4 regions of the Yersinia vastinensis genome follow, and region 1 is predicted to be linked to each of the others. Evidence: predicted binding sites of a transcription regulator. Region 1 holds the regulator's gene; each other region holds the start of a gene.

Region 1 (3,218 bases):
CCATACCGGCAACCCCTGATGGCCAGTAAATTTAGCCAGTTGATGCTCTATTTGTTGTAAATCGCCTTTAATTAGCTGCATTGGTTGAAATTGTGGAATAAACAGCGGGGTTACTGATGACAGGACCTGCTGCTTAAACTCCACCAGATAGACACTTTTTTCTTTGCTTAACTCGTCAAAGCTCAAGGCTATTGGCGAGCCGCTGTAACGAATATGCTCGGTTTTTGCGACCTGTTGGGCGCGATGAATATGGCCCAAAGCAATGTAATCGGCTGGTGGGAAAGCGTGTGCAGGGAAGGCATCCAATGTCCCGATGTAAATATCACGAACTGAATCACTTGTGGTCACGCCTACCGTGGTTAAGTGGCCAGTAGCAATAATAGGTAACGGTAGGCTGAGCTTCGTTCGCAGTTCAACTGCTTGCTGATAGAGCGCGTGATAATGATTAGCAATGGCTTCTTGCAACGCTAACTGTTTTTGTCCGCCAGATTCACCAGCTTGGCTGGTTACTAAATCTCGAGGACGCAAGAAAGGAATAGCGCATAGCAACGCGGCAGGCTGATGTTGGCGATCTTTCAAGATAATGATTTGTTGCTCCAGTTGGTTGCTGGCGCAGGATATTACCGTGGTATTTAAATAGGAAAGCAAACCCCGAGATTCATTGAGTGTTGATACTGAATCGTGATTCCCCCCCAGCACGACTAATTGGCACCCTGTGGGTTGGAGTTCGACTACAAAACGGTTATATAGCTCACGGGCATAGCTGGGAGGAGAACCTGTATCAAATATATCACCGGCAACAATCAGCGCATCCACCTGATTTTCTTCGATCTGCTCAATAAGCCAATGCAGAAATGCCTGGTGTTCGGCTGCACGGCTTTTGGTGAAGAAATGCTGGCCCAAATGCCAGTCAGAGGTATGAATAATGCGCATAAATCTCCCGCTATGGCAGGTTATCTCTCATCGAATGGCGCTGATTATAAACGCTGTTCGCCGGATGTCTCGGCTAAAAAAAGGTGATGGCGAAAATCTCCGAGGCGCTTCGCAAACTTGAGTGCTGTATTTTGCAATTAACATGAAATTAATCACTATGCTTATTGCTTACGAGAGCGTGATGTTTTTCATAAAAATGTCACAAAACTGACGCATAATGGCTCGCGGCATAACATAGTGACCACTAACTTACTGGCAGGATTGATGATGGCAAGACGCATACTTGTGGTGGAAGATGAAGCACCAATCCGTGAGATGGTGTGCTTTGTGTTGGAACAGAATGGCTACCAACCGTTAGAAGCCGAAGATTATGACAGCGCAGTGGCGCGTTTGTCGGAGCCTTTCCCTGATTTGGTGTTGCTAGACTGGATGTTGCCTGGTGGTTCGGGCATCCAGTTTATCAAGCATATGAAACGTGAAGCACTGACACGTGATATTCCTGTGATGATGCTGACCGCTCGTGGCGAAGAAGAAGACCGTGTTCGTGGTTTGGAAGTAGGGGCGGATGATTATATTACCAAGCCTTTTTCGCCAAAAGAGCTGGTGGCACGAATTAAAGCAGTCATGCGCCGGATATCGCCAATGGCAGTAGAAGAAGTTATTGAAATGCAAGGATTGAGTCTTGACCCCTCCTCACATCGGGTTATGGCTAACGAGCAAGCGCTAGATATGGGGCCTACAGAGTTTAAATTGCTGCACTTTTTTATGACCCATCCAGAGCGTGTGTACAGCCGTGAGCAGTTGCTTAATTATGTCTGGGGCACTAACGTTTATGTAGAAGATCGCACTGTTGATGTGCATATTCGTCGGTTACGTAAGGCGCTTGAAATTGATGGTCATGACAAAATGGTACAAACCGTCCGGGGAACTGGATATCGTTTCTCAACGCGCTACTGAGTTTTCAGTGCCGGAGAATTCGTTGTGTTAGAACGTTTATCGTGGAAAACGCTGGCTTTAGAGCTGGCTATTTTTTGTTTACCTGCATTATTGTTAGGTGCCTTTATTGGGTATCTCCCTTGGCTATTACTGCTTTCAGTGCTCGCCGCTTTAATCTGGAATTTCTATAACCAACTCAAATTATCTCACTGGCTGTGGTTAGACCGCAGCATGACGCCACCCGCCGGGCGTTGGAGTTGGGAGCCTTTATTTTATGGCTTGTACCAGATGCAACTGCGTAATCGCCGGAGGCGTCGCGAATTAGCATTGCTTATCAAGCGCTTTCGCAGTGGTGCTGAATCATTACCTGATGCTGTGGTGATGACTACGATCGACGGTAATATTTTCTGGTGTAATGGTCTGGCCCAGAAATTATTGTGTTTTCGTTGGCCGGAAGATAACGGTCAACATATTCTCAACTTATTACGTTATCCAGAATTCAGTCAGTATCTACAGCAACAAGAGTTTTCTCGCCCACTAACCCTGCAATTGAATAATGGTCATTACGTGGAGTTCCGTGTGATGCCCTACTCTGAAGGGCAATTACTTATGGTGGCGCGAGATGTCACGCAAATGCGTCAATTGGAAGGGGCGCGGCGTAATTTCTTCGCCAATGTCAGTCATGAGCTGCGTACACCACTGACGGTGTTACAAGGGTATCTGGAAATGATGCATGACCAGGAATTGTCTGGCCCATTACGCGAAAAAGCGCTAGGAACCATGCAAGAGCAGACCAAGCGAATGGATGGGTTGGTAAAGCAACTGTTGACGCTATCACGAATTGAGGCCGCACCTAACGTGGATATGAATGAGCAGGTCGATATTCCGCGTATGTTGAAAGTGTTGCAGCACGAGGTTCAGGCACTGAGTAATGGGCGTCATGAGATTACTTTCCGTATCAATGAGCAACTGAAAGTTTTTGGTAACGAAGATCAATTGCGCAGTGCGGTCTCTAATCTGGTTTATAACGCGGTTAATCATACCCCTGAAGGCACAAAAATTGAGGTGTGCTGGCAGCAAACACCACAAGGAGCGCAATTTCAGGTCAGCGACAATGGGCCAGGGATTGCTCCTGAGCATGTTCCGCGCCTGACTGAGCGCTTTTATCGGGTGGACAAAGCTCGCTCAAGACAAACTGGCGGGAGTGGGTTGGGGTTGGCTATTGTGAAACACGCACTGAGCCACCATGACGCGCGTTTGGATGTTATCAGTGAAATTGGTTTGGGTACGCGATTTATTTTTACCTTACCGAACCGGTTGATTGTTCCGACGGTTTTAACCGAGAATGC
Region 2 (3,218 bases), 1.4 Mb from region 1:
GAGGAATTATTACCACCGCAACCAGCAACACCGGCATCCTGGGTTCATAAGACCGGTGCGACCAATGGTTTTGGCGCCTATATTGTTTTCATCCCGCAGGAGAAGATTGGCATAGTGATGCTAGCTAACAAAAACTACCCTAATCCTGTGCGCGTACAAGCGGCCTATAATATTCTTCAGGCGCTGCGTTAAGAGTCATGCTGCATTATTGCCTCTTAGTCTGATAAATCGGACTAAGAGGCTTTATTTCAACTATCGAAGTCGTTTTATTATTGCACCTGCTTCGCCGCTAATGCCTGAGCACAGGCCCAGCCAGAGCTCCAAGCCCACTGGAAATTGTACCCTCCCAACCAACCGGTGACATCAACCACCTCGCCAATAAAGTACAGACCAGGCACTTTATGGGCCTCCATAGTCTTAGAGGATAACTCTTGGGTATCTACACCACCGATGGTGACTTCAGCCGTACGGTAGCCTTCAGTCCCATTGGGTTGCACACGCCACTGTTGAAGATTGGCGACCAGTGCTGCTTGTTGTGGCGCATTTAATTGCTTTAGCGTGACATCTGGCAGTTGCTCCAGAGTTTGCAGACATTCAACCAACCGTTTAGGGAGCAGTTGAGCTAAGGTGTTTTTCAGCGTCTGATTTGGATGCACTTGTCGCTCATTGTTCAGGAAAGCATCTAAATCAGCATCAGGAAGTAAGTTAATGCTTACATACTCGCCAGCCTGCCAATAGCTTGAAAGTTGCAAAATTGCAGGGCCAGAAAGTCCCCGATGAGTGAATAAAATACTCTCGCGGAAGCTCACACCATTTTCTGCGGTAACTACGGCGGGCACAGAAACACCGGAAAGGGTTTGCAGATGCTCCAATAGGGGTTTATGCAAAGTGAAAGGCACCAATGCCGCGCGGGTCGGCAATACTTTTAAACCAAACTGCTCGGCCAGCTTATAACCAAACGGTGAAGCGCCCAATCCAGGCATAGACAGCCCACCAGAGGCCACTACAAGTGAGTTAGTACTCACTTTCAAATCGTTAATCTGGAGCAGGAAACCACTCTCATTTTTTTCGACCGACAGAACATCACTGCGCAGTCGAATGGTCACTTGCCCCAATTCGCACTCTTTTAACAGCAACTCGACAACTTGTTGCGCCGAATCGTCGCAAAATAATTGCCCCAGCGTTTTCTCATGCCAAGCGATACCATAACGATTCATCAGATCGATGAAATCCCACTGGGTATAACGCGCCAAAGCAGATTTACAAAAATGAGGGTTTTGTGACAGGTAGGCGGCAGGTTCTACAAACATATTGGTAAAGTTGCAGCGGCCACCACCGGACATCAGAATCTTACGTCCTGCTTTCTTGCCGTTATCCACCAACAACACCCGGCACCCTGCTTGCCCCGCCTGCGCCGCACAAAATAGCCCCGCAGCACCCGCACCTATCACTACCACATCAAACTGTTCCACTCTGAGCCTCACTGAGTCAGAAAATCATTGCTGCAAAATTGCCCGCTTTTAGTCGGTTTGCGTATTATTGAGTTCATTCGACCGACAAATTTGCGGCGGAAGATTGTAAGTCGCCCATCGACAGGAAGCCATAGTAAGAAAATGTCTCATACGGTAAAACTAAGTAACCTGCTGATATAACATGCATATGTTGTATAAAAAGATGAATTCATCTGCGGTCATGTCAAAAAAAGGTCATATTTTCCTTTTCCCCACCCCCCATTGTCACTGATAATGCGCCGCGTTCATGTCCACAAACTGGCGTAACGCTTATGCTACATCTTTTCGCTGGCCTGGATTTCCATACCGGCCTAATGTTAGTTCTTGCTTTGTTGTTCGTGCTGTTTTACGAAGCCATCAATGGTTTTCATGATACAGCCAATGCGGTTGCGACCGTAATTTATACCCGTGCCATGCGTTCACAAGTGGCTGTCGTGATGGCAGGGGTGTTTAACTTCCTCGGCGTGATGCTGGGCGGTTTGAGCGTGGCGTATGCCATTGTTCACCTATTGCCTACTGATCTGCTGTTAAACGTCAGTTCGGCACATGGGTTGGCCATGGTCTTCTCTATGCTACTGGCCGCGATTATCTGGAATTTGGGCACTTGGTATTTTGGTATCCCAGCTTCCAGTTCACATACGCTGATTGGTGCAATCATCGGTATTGGTTTAACCAATGCATTAATGACCAGTACATCTGTAGTCGATGCACTGAACGTTCCTAAGATGATTCAAATCTTCCTGTCATTAATCTTATCCCCGATTGTGGGTCTGGTTATTGCAGGGCTGATGGTGTTCCTGCTACGTCGTTACTGGAACGGAACCAAGAAGCAGCAACGTATTCACCTGACACCTGCTGAACGTGAAAAGAAAGACGGTAAACGTAAACCGCCATTCTGGACTCGTACTGCTCTGATCCTATCGGCTATTGGCGTGAGTTTCTCTCACGGCGCTAACGATGGTCAGAAAGGGATTGGCTTGATCATGCTGGTATTAATCGGTGTGGCTCCAGCCGGGTTTGTCGTGAATATGAGTGCTACAGGCTATGATATTGCCCGCACCCGCGATGCAGTGACTCATCTGCAACAATATTATCAACAGCATGTTGAGGTATTACCTCATGCTGTTGCGCTCAAGCCTCTGGTGCCGACACCGGAAACATTGCCGAATACACCAGTACAGTTCCACTGTGATAGCTCACGCGCCATGATAGCCATTGAGCAAGCACAAACACTGCTGGCTAATCTGCAAAGCTATGACGACCTGACAGTTGATCAACGCAGCCATATGCGTCGCTTGCTGATGTGTGTTGCCGAAACCGCAGGTACAGTGGCTAAACTGCCAGAAACCAGTGCGCAAGACCGTCGTTTCCTCAACAATCTACGTACAGATTTGTTGGAAACCGTGGAATACGCACCGACCTGGATTATCGTTGCCGTCGCTCTGGCCCTCTCTTTGGGAACCATGGTTGGCTGGAAACGTGTTGCGGTCACTATCGGTGAGAAAATCGGTAAGAAAGGCATGACCTACGCACAAGGGGTTTCTGCTCAGATGACTGCCGCAGTGTCTATCGGTATTGCCAGTTATACCGGTATGCCAGTATCGACCACACAAGTGCTCTCTTCCGCTGTTGCCGGGACCATGCTGGTTGATGGCGGCGGTGTGCAGAGTAAGACGGTGAAGAACATTATGTTGGCGTGGGTATTAA
Region 3 (3,218 bases), 890 kb from region 1:
CTGTATAATATATAAAAGATATTCTCTATATTTACTGATAGAATAAAGTTACACTGCGTCCTCTAAAACAAGGTGAAGTTTTCCAACATAGACTTCGCCTCCTCTTACATTAGCTGGTTCTTTCGCCGTAATAACTAGAGGGATAGCGGTGTCAATATCGGCTGCTTTCAGCTGAATATAATCAAGAGTACCTAATTCCTTCTCTGCGATGGTCACATGATGTTCAATAAATCTCTTTGAAGGCCCTATATCCCGAATTACAGGAGACCCTATATCCCGAATTACAGGAGACCCTATATTATTTTCGTTAGTATATCTGGGCTCCTTCACTAGGTTCAGCGGAGAACCGAGCTTGATATTAACGCCGGTACCACCGCTAACTGATATCAGAACACTCTCACTAAGAGAATGAACACCATCATCCCCCCTTTCTAAGTGAAGAGACTCTAAATCCCTCCCATTAGCTTGTATTATTTCGATTCTGGAAGGTATTTCTGCGAAGACGTCAATATATTTATCTAGCGGTAGCGAGTGTGTGACTGTACTTGTACTTAATATTGCTATGGTCATTACTGATAATAGTATTTTCTTCATTACTGACACTCCTTGTCTGATCGAAATCTTTATTGATGTATTTTATAACTGGCATTAACTTGTATTGGTGCTAACTTAGGTGGTTAGCACCAATAAACCAACTGTAACTGATTTTGGCTTAGTACAATTAAAAGGATATTTTATTTTTTAATTAAATGTCTTCTTCAATAACAAGCTTGGCTACGCCAGAGTATATGCCCACCGCAGAGTTTTTAGGTTGCTTGGCACTTATTACCAATGGAAGAACAGTTGCATTGCCATTACTTAAATCAAAAGAAGTACCTTTGCCTAGGAAATACTGTCGCGTCCCGTCTACTGAACCTGAATATATTTCTTCCTCACCGAGAGTTATTACATGGTCAAAGAATTTATTCTTCCCATTCTTCAATATAAATACATCAGATAGACGGACTTTGACTTTATCGGTATTAGTTGCTTTTATTTCGATATTCTCACTGTGGGTATAGGTACCGTCATTCTTAGCTGCATCATAGTTAAGCTTAATCTTATCGAGTGGGGAGCCATCTGCTTTATTCATGCTGACTATAGAGTGAACCTCGGCTTCAACTTGAATGTTTTTTTCTAGAGGTTGTGCATAAACAGTCGTGCTACCAATTAATGCAGCTATAGCCATAGTAGATAATAGAGTCTTTTTCATTGTAGATACCTAATCGTCCTTTGCATAAAGTCCCATTCAGTAATGAATAGGGGGGATTCTTCTGGGTGGTCCTTGTGGTTTATATTTGACGACGATAACGAGGGCATTAATATAATCGTATTAATATAGTGTCATCCACAAGGCGAGAAAACAGTAACATGCCTGATAGAGGTGGTTCAATAATGATACAACCAATTTAAGGAAAGAAAATTAATTTAAATTAAATGGCGGAATAAGTTCCTAATTGATGTTTAAGCTTTTATTGCTTCGTTGAATAATGCTTATTTTGTCTGTCAAACAATTTAGACGAAATACTAATTTAATTCGTTATCAGTAATGATATTAACGACTGATTTTATTTTGATTCTCTGTCATTTTTATGTCATCTGAAGGTTATATTTCTGTCATGAAATAGTGTCATGTTTGCTTTCGAACAAAAACTGATTTATTTCGCTCACCGGCAGTCATTCATCGATGTGGGCTGTATAGATTTATTCAGGGGCTAGATATGTTTAACAATATTATTCGTAAAACGTCGATTTGTATCGCACTTACCTTGGCATTCAGTGCTAATGCAATGGCTGTCACCGAAATCCCATTCTGGCATTCAATGGAGGGGGAGTTAGGTAAAGAGGTCGATTCATTAGCAGATCGTTTTAATCAGTCACATACCGATTATAAAATTGTTCCCGTCTATAAAGGTAACTACGAACAAAGTCTGGCAGCGGGTATCGCGGCTTTCCGCTCAGGGAAGGCTCCGGCCATTTTGCAGGTTTATGAAGTTGGTACGGCGACAATGATGGCCAGTAAAGCCATCAAGCCAGTCTTTCAGGTTTTTAAAGACACTAATATCAATTTTGATGAGTCCGTTTTTGTGCCAACGGTCGCGGGTTATTACACCGATGCCAAAACGGGCCACTTATTATCTCAGCCCTTTAATAGCTCCACTCCTGTGTTGTATTACAACAAAGATGCTTTCAAAAAAGCAGGATTGAACCCAGAGCAACCGCCGAAAACCTGGCAGGAACTGGCGGCGGATACCGCCAAATTACGTGCGGCGGGTTCAACTTGTGGTTATGCCAGTGGTTGGCAAGGTTGGATCCAAATTGAGAATTTCAGTGCTTGGCATGGCCAACCCATTGCTAGCCGCAATAATGGGTTTGATGGCACCGATGCTGTACTGGAATTCAATAAGCCATTGCAAGTTAAGCATATTCAGTTGTTGTCAGATATGAACAAGAAAGGTGACTTCACCTATTTTGGTCGCAAAGATGAATCAACCGCCAAGTTCTATAATGGTGATTGTGCTATTACCACCGCCTCTTCCGGTTCACTGGCCGATATCCGCCATTACGCCAAGTTCAATTATGGCGTCGGCATGATGCCTTATGACGCTGATGCTAAAAATGCCCCACAAAACGCCATTATTGGTGGTGCTAGCCTGTGGGTGATGGATGGTAAAGATAAAGACACCTACAAGGGTGTGGCAGAATTCCTGCAATATCTGGCCCAACCAGAAATTGCAGCGGAATGGCACCAAAAAACCGGTTATCTGCCAATCACGACAGCGGCTTATGAGCTAACCAAGCAGCAAGGTTTCTATGATAAGAATCCGGGTGCAGATGTCGCGACACGTCAAATGCTGAACAAGCCACCTTTGCCTTATACCAAAGGATTGCGTCTGGGCAATATGCCGCAGATTCGTACCGTGGTAGATGAAGAGTTGGAAGGGGTATGGACGGGTAAGAAAACGCCTCAGGAAGCGTTGGATGCATCAGTGAAGCGGGGCGATGTGTTGCTACGTCGTTTCGAACAAGCAAATAAATAACGTTATTTGGCTACTCTATTTACCAGTTTGGGATTGCGGTCTGCGCGCCCAAACTGGTTACGCCTGTAACGCCAAATAGTTTTGTGCAGTCATTAGCACCAGTTCGATAAACGGTTAAATTTATGTCATCTTCCCGTC
Region 4 (3,218 bases), 330 kb from region 1:
TGTTATTCAGCCAGTTGTATTAAAGATAACCCTCTGACTTTACCTTTGGGGTCAGCCTCAACCAATACACAATATGCTCAGGCTCAAAAAACACGCCAGTTCTGGCGTGTTTGGCAACAGGAAGAGGGGAATCCTTGGCCTGCATTACAGTCTGAATATATTCAATGCTATGAACAACATTTTGGCCCGTCGGTGAAATATTATGCCATCGATCAAGGAAAGTGGCCGCCTATGGCTATCTCTCAGCATGAAAAAGCAGGAATCTATTATTTTCTGACATTGGGGGTGAGTATTCGCCCTCAACCTTGGGTTGAAATATTATTCAATGATGATGCGGCCAAATACCGGCATCTGGAAATGGCTATAGCGATTGATAGCCAATATGTTAATGAAGAGAACGCTATCCAGATGGCGAGTGCACTCGCCGGATTTGCCCATGTTCCTTGGAGCAAAATAACGTGGCTGGGTGAAGGACATACATTGGAATCAACTGCCGCTCCTCAAGGATATGAAGGCTATATTTTATCATCAGAGCTTTATGCTGATGCTGACAATCTTATATTACCTCTTCAGCAAGGTGAACCGGTCAATATATATTGGGCTAGCCCTATTTTTGCCAATGAAAGAGAGGCTGCTCATGCTGTGCCAAACGGTGGGCATGATTTGCTGAAAAAACTGCAACAACGGGATGTTAATCATATTTTTACACCCCGTGAGCCTATTATTTAATTTGTGCGGAACATGGCTGGTTTGATTTGCAGATTTTGTTATTCAGGTCTTAACTTAATGATGATAGGGGTTATGAGTCAGTCAGGTTGAGACTGTAATGTTTGCTTGAGATGCTGCGTTTTAACACTAAAAGCAAAATGGAAAGTGGCTGTCATTAGCCGGGTAGTCAAATCAGCTATCAGTGAAAATTAATTTATGGAGGTTGTATGGGCATACTATCTTGGATTATTTTTGGTCTTATTGCCGGTATTCTGGCTAAATGGATTATGCCTGGAGAAGATGGTGGTGGTTTTATCATGACCATCATCCTTGGTGTGGTGGGTGCACTAGTCGGTGGCTATATTAGTACCTTCTTTGGTATGGGTAAGGTTGATGGATTTAACCTTGGCAGCTTCGTTGTTGCCGTCATCGGCTCACTGGTAGTCCTGTTTGTCTACCGAAAATTAAGAAGTTAGATGAGATGAATATACAGATGACAATGGTTTTAAATGCTCATTGGTCACTGATATAGGCATGAATCAAAAGAGACGTATTTGCCAAAATACGTATTCAATAAAATAGAGAAAGGTGGCAAATTTTTGTCACCTTTTTCTCATAAAACTATCATCAATATGCAATAGAAATATTCGTTAATGGCTCATGACTACAGGCAATCTGAGAGACATGATATGGGCCAGGCATTGCGTAAATTCACTGTGGCTGAATATCCAGTTACGGTGCAAGAACCACGTAAAAAGCTACTTGCTGTCAAAGGGTTAGTTAAAGCATACAAATCGCAGCACCGAGTTTTGGATGATGTTAATTTTGAACTTCATGCCGGTGAGTTTGTAGCAATAATTGGCCGTTCTGGTGCCGGGAAATCTACTTTGCTACATGTTTTGAACGGCACTATTCCCAGCAGTGCTGGTGAAATCATTAATTATCATGACAATGGTGACACACAAAATATCGCTGCATTAACGACAAAACAGATGAGAAAGTGGCGGGCTACGTGTGGCATGATCTTTCAAGATTTCTGCCTGGTTCCCCGGCTTGATGTTATTACCAATGTTTTATTGGGCCGCCTCAGTTATACCTCGACACTAAAATCATTTTTTAAAATATTTGCTGAACAGGATAGGGCCAGAGCAATTGAGTTGTTGCAATGGCTTAATATGTTACCCCACGCTTTACAGCGAGCAGAAAATCTTTCTGGTGGCCAAATGCAACGTGTTGCTATTTGTCGTGCCATGATGCAAAACCCAAAAATATTATTGGCAGATGAGCCCGTGGCATCTCTAGATCCCAAAAACACTACTCGTATAATGAATACATTACAGAAAATAAGTGAAAATGATATAGCAGTTGTCGTCAATTTACATTCTGTCGATTTAGTTAAAGATTATTGTACAAGAGTAATTGGTATTGCTCATGGAAGGATTGTTTTTGATGGGCATCCATCAATGCTGAACGATACTGTTATTCAGGATATATATAGCGACGAATCAACAGACCTTTTGCATTAATTCCCACTTATCCCCTTATCAGAATAGGTTAATCTAATGAAAAAAGTACTTTGTCTTACCTCATTAGTGGCAAGTATGATGGTATTTAATGCCACTGCAGCGGATGCACCAAAAGAAATTAATCTGGGTATTCTTGGCGGGCAAAATGCAACGCAGCAAATTGGCGATAATATGTGTGTCAAAGAATTCTTGGATAAAGAATTAAACGTAAAAACAAATCTGCATAATGCATCTGACTACTCAGGGGTTATTCAAGGTTTATTAGGCGGAAAAATTGACTTAGTCTTAAGTATGTCTCCTTCTTCCTTTGCATCTGTTTATATCAAAGATCCTAAAGCTGTAGATATTGTAGGTATTGCAATTGACGATACTGATAAATCACGCGGTTATCACTCCGTCGTGGTGGTAAAGGCAGATAGTCCATATCAGAAAATTGAAGATTTAAAAGGCAAAGCATTTGGTTTTGCTGATCCAGATTCAACGTCAGGATTCTTGATCCCTAATCAGAGTTTTAAACAGAAATTTGGTGGAACACCAGATAATAAATATAACGATTTCTTCTCTAGTGTCACATTCTCTGGTGGTCATGAGCAAGATATTCTGGGTGTTATTAATGGTCAATTTGATGGCGCAGTGACTTGGGCCTCCATGATTGGTGATTACAATACCGGCTATACCAGTGGCGCATTCACTCGCATGATTCGTATGGATCATCCTGATTTAATGAAACAAATTCGTATCATTTGGCAGTCCCCACTTATTCCTAATGGCCCAATATTGGTTCGTAGCGCATTACCATCTGAATTTAAAGCCCAATTAGTCGCTGCGGTAAAAAAACTCGATAAAGAAGATCATGGTTGCTTCATTAAAGCTATGGGTGGCAAACAGCATATTGGTGAAACATCATTGAGCGAATATCAAACGATTATTGATATGAAGCGCGAACTCACTAAAGGCGACCGTTAAATCGGTTCTGCGGACAAA

The links. Region 1 encodes PhoB, which activates phosphate uptake and scavenging genes when phosphate is short. Its sites were predicted from a motif close to CTGTCATAAAACTGNCNNAT; they were not measured.
Positions count from the first base shown of each region.
Region 2: a site for PhoB is predicted at 1,693-1,712, ahead of pitA (inorganic phosphate transporter PitA). Genes of this name have one in related genera too.
Region 3: a site for PhoB is predicted at 1,654-1,673, ahead of ugpB (sn-glycerol-3-phosphate ABC transporter substrate-binding protein UgpB). Genes of this name have one in related genera too.
Region 4: a site for PhoB is predicted at 1,319-1,338, ahead of phnC (phosphonate ABC transporter ATP-binding protein). Genes of this name have one in related genera too.

Region 1 is NZ_CP173260.1:3,551,690-3,554,907, reverse strand. Features, by position in the region: gene sbcD (exonuclease subunit SbcD) at 1-933, opposite strand, end outside; gene phoB (phosphate response regulator transcription factor PhoB) at 1,201-1,890, shown strand; gene phoR (phosphate regulon sensor histidine kinase PhoR) at 1,915-3,218, shown strand, end outside.
Region 2 is NZ_CP173260.1:155,472-158,689, reverse strand. Features, by position in the region: gene ampC (class C beta-lactamase) at 1-192, shown strand, start outside; gene ACIOG0_RS00585 (NAD(P)/FAD-dependent oxidoreductase) at 270-1,472, opposite strand; gene pitA (inorganic phosphate transporter PitA) at 1,784-3,218, shown strand, end outside.
Region 3 is NZ_CP173260.1:4,438,408-4,441,625, reverse strand. Features, by position in the region: gene ACIOG0_RS20550 (hypothetical protein) at 49-594, opposite strand; gene ACIOG0_RS20545 (CS1 type fimbrial major subunit) at 746-1,252, opposite strand; gene ugpB (sn-glycerol-3-phosphate ABC transporter substrate-binding protein UgpB) at 1,761-3,080, shown strand; gene ugpA (sn-glycerol-3-phosphate ABC transporter permease UgpA) at 3,203-3,218, shown strand, end outside.
Region 4 is NZ_CP173260.1:3,224,291-3,227,508, reverse strand. Features, by position in the region: gene ACIOG0_RS15035 (suppressor of fused domain protein) at 1-729, shown strand, start outside; gene ACIOG0_RS15030 (GlsB/YeaQ/YmgE family stress response membrane protein) at 936-1,184, shown strand; gene phnC (phosphonate ABC transporter ATP-binding protein) at 1,398-2,234, shown strand; gene phnD (phosphonate ABC transporter substrate-binding protein) at 2,271-3,200, shown strand.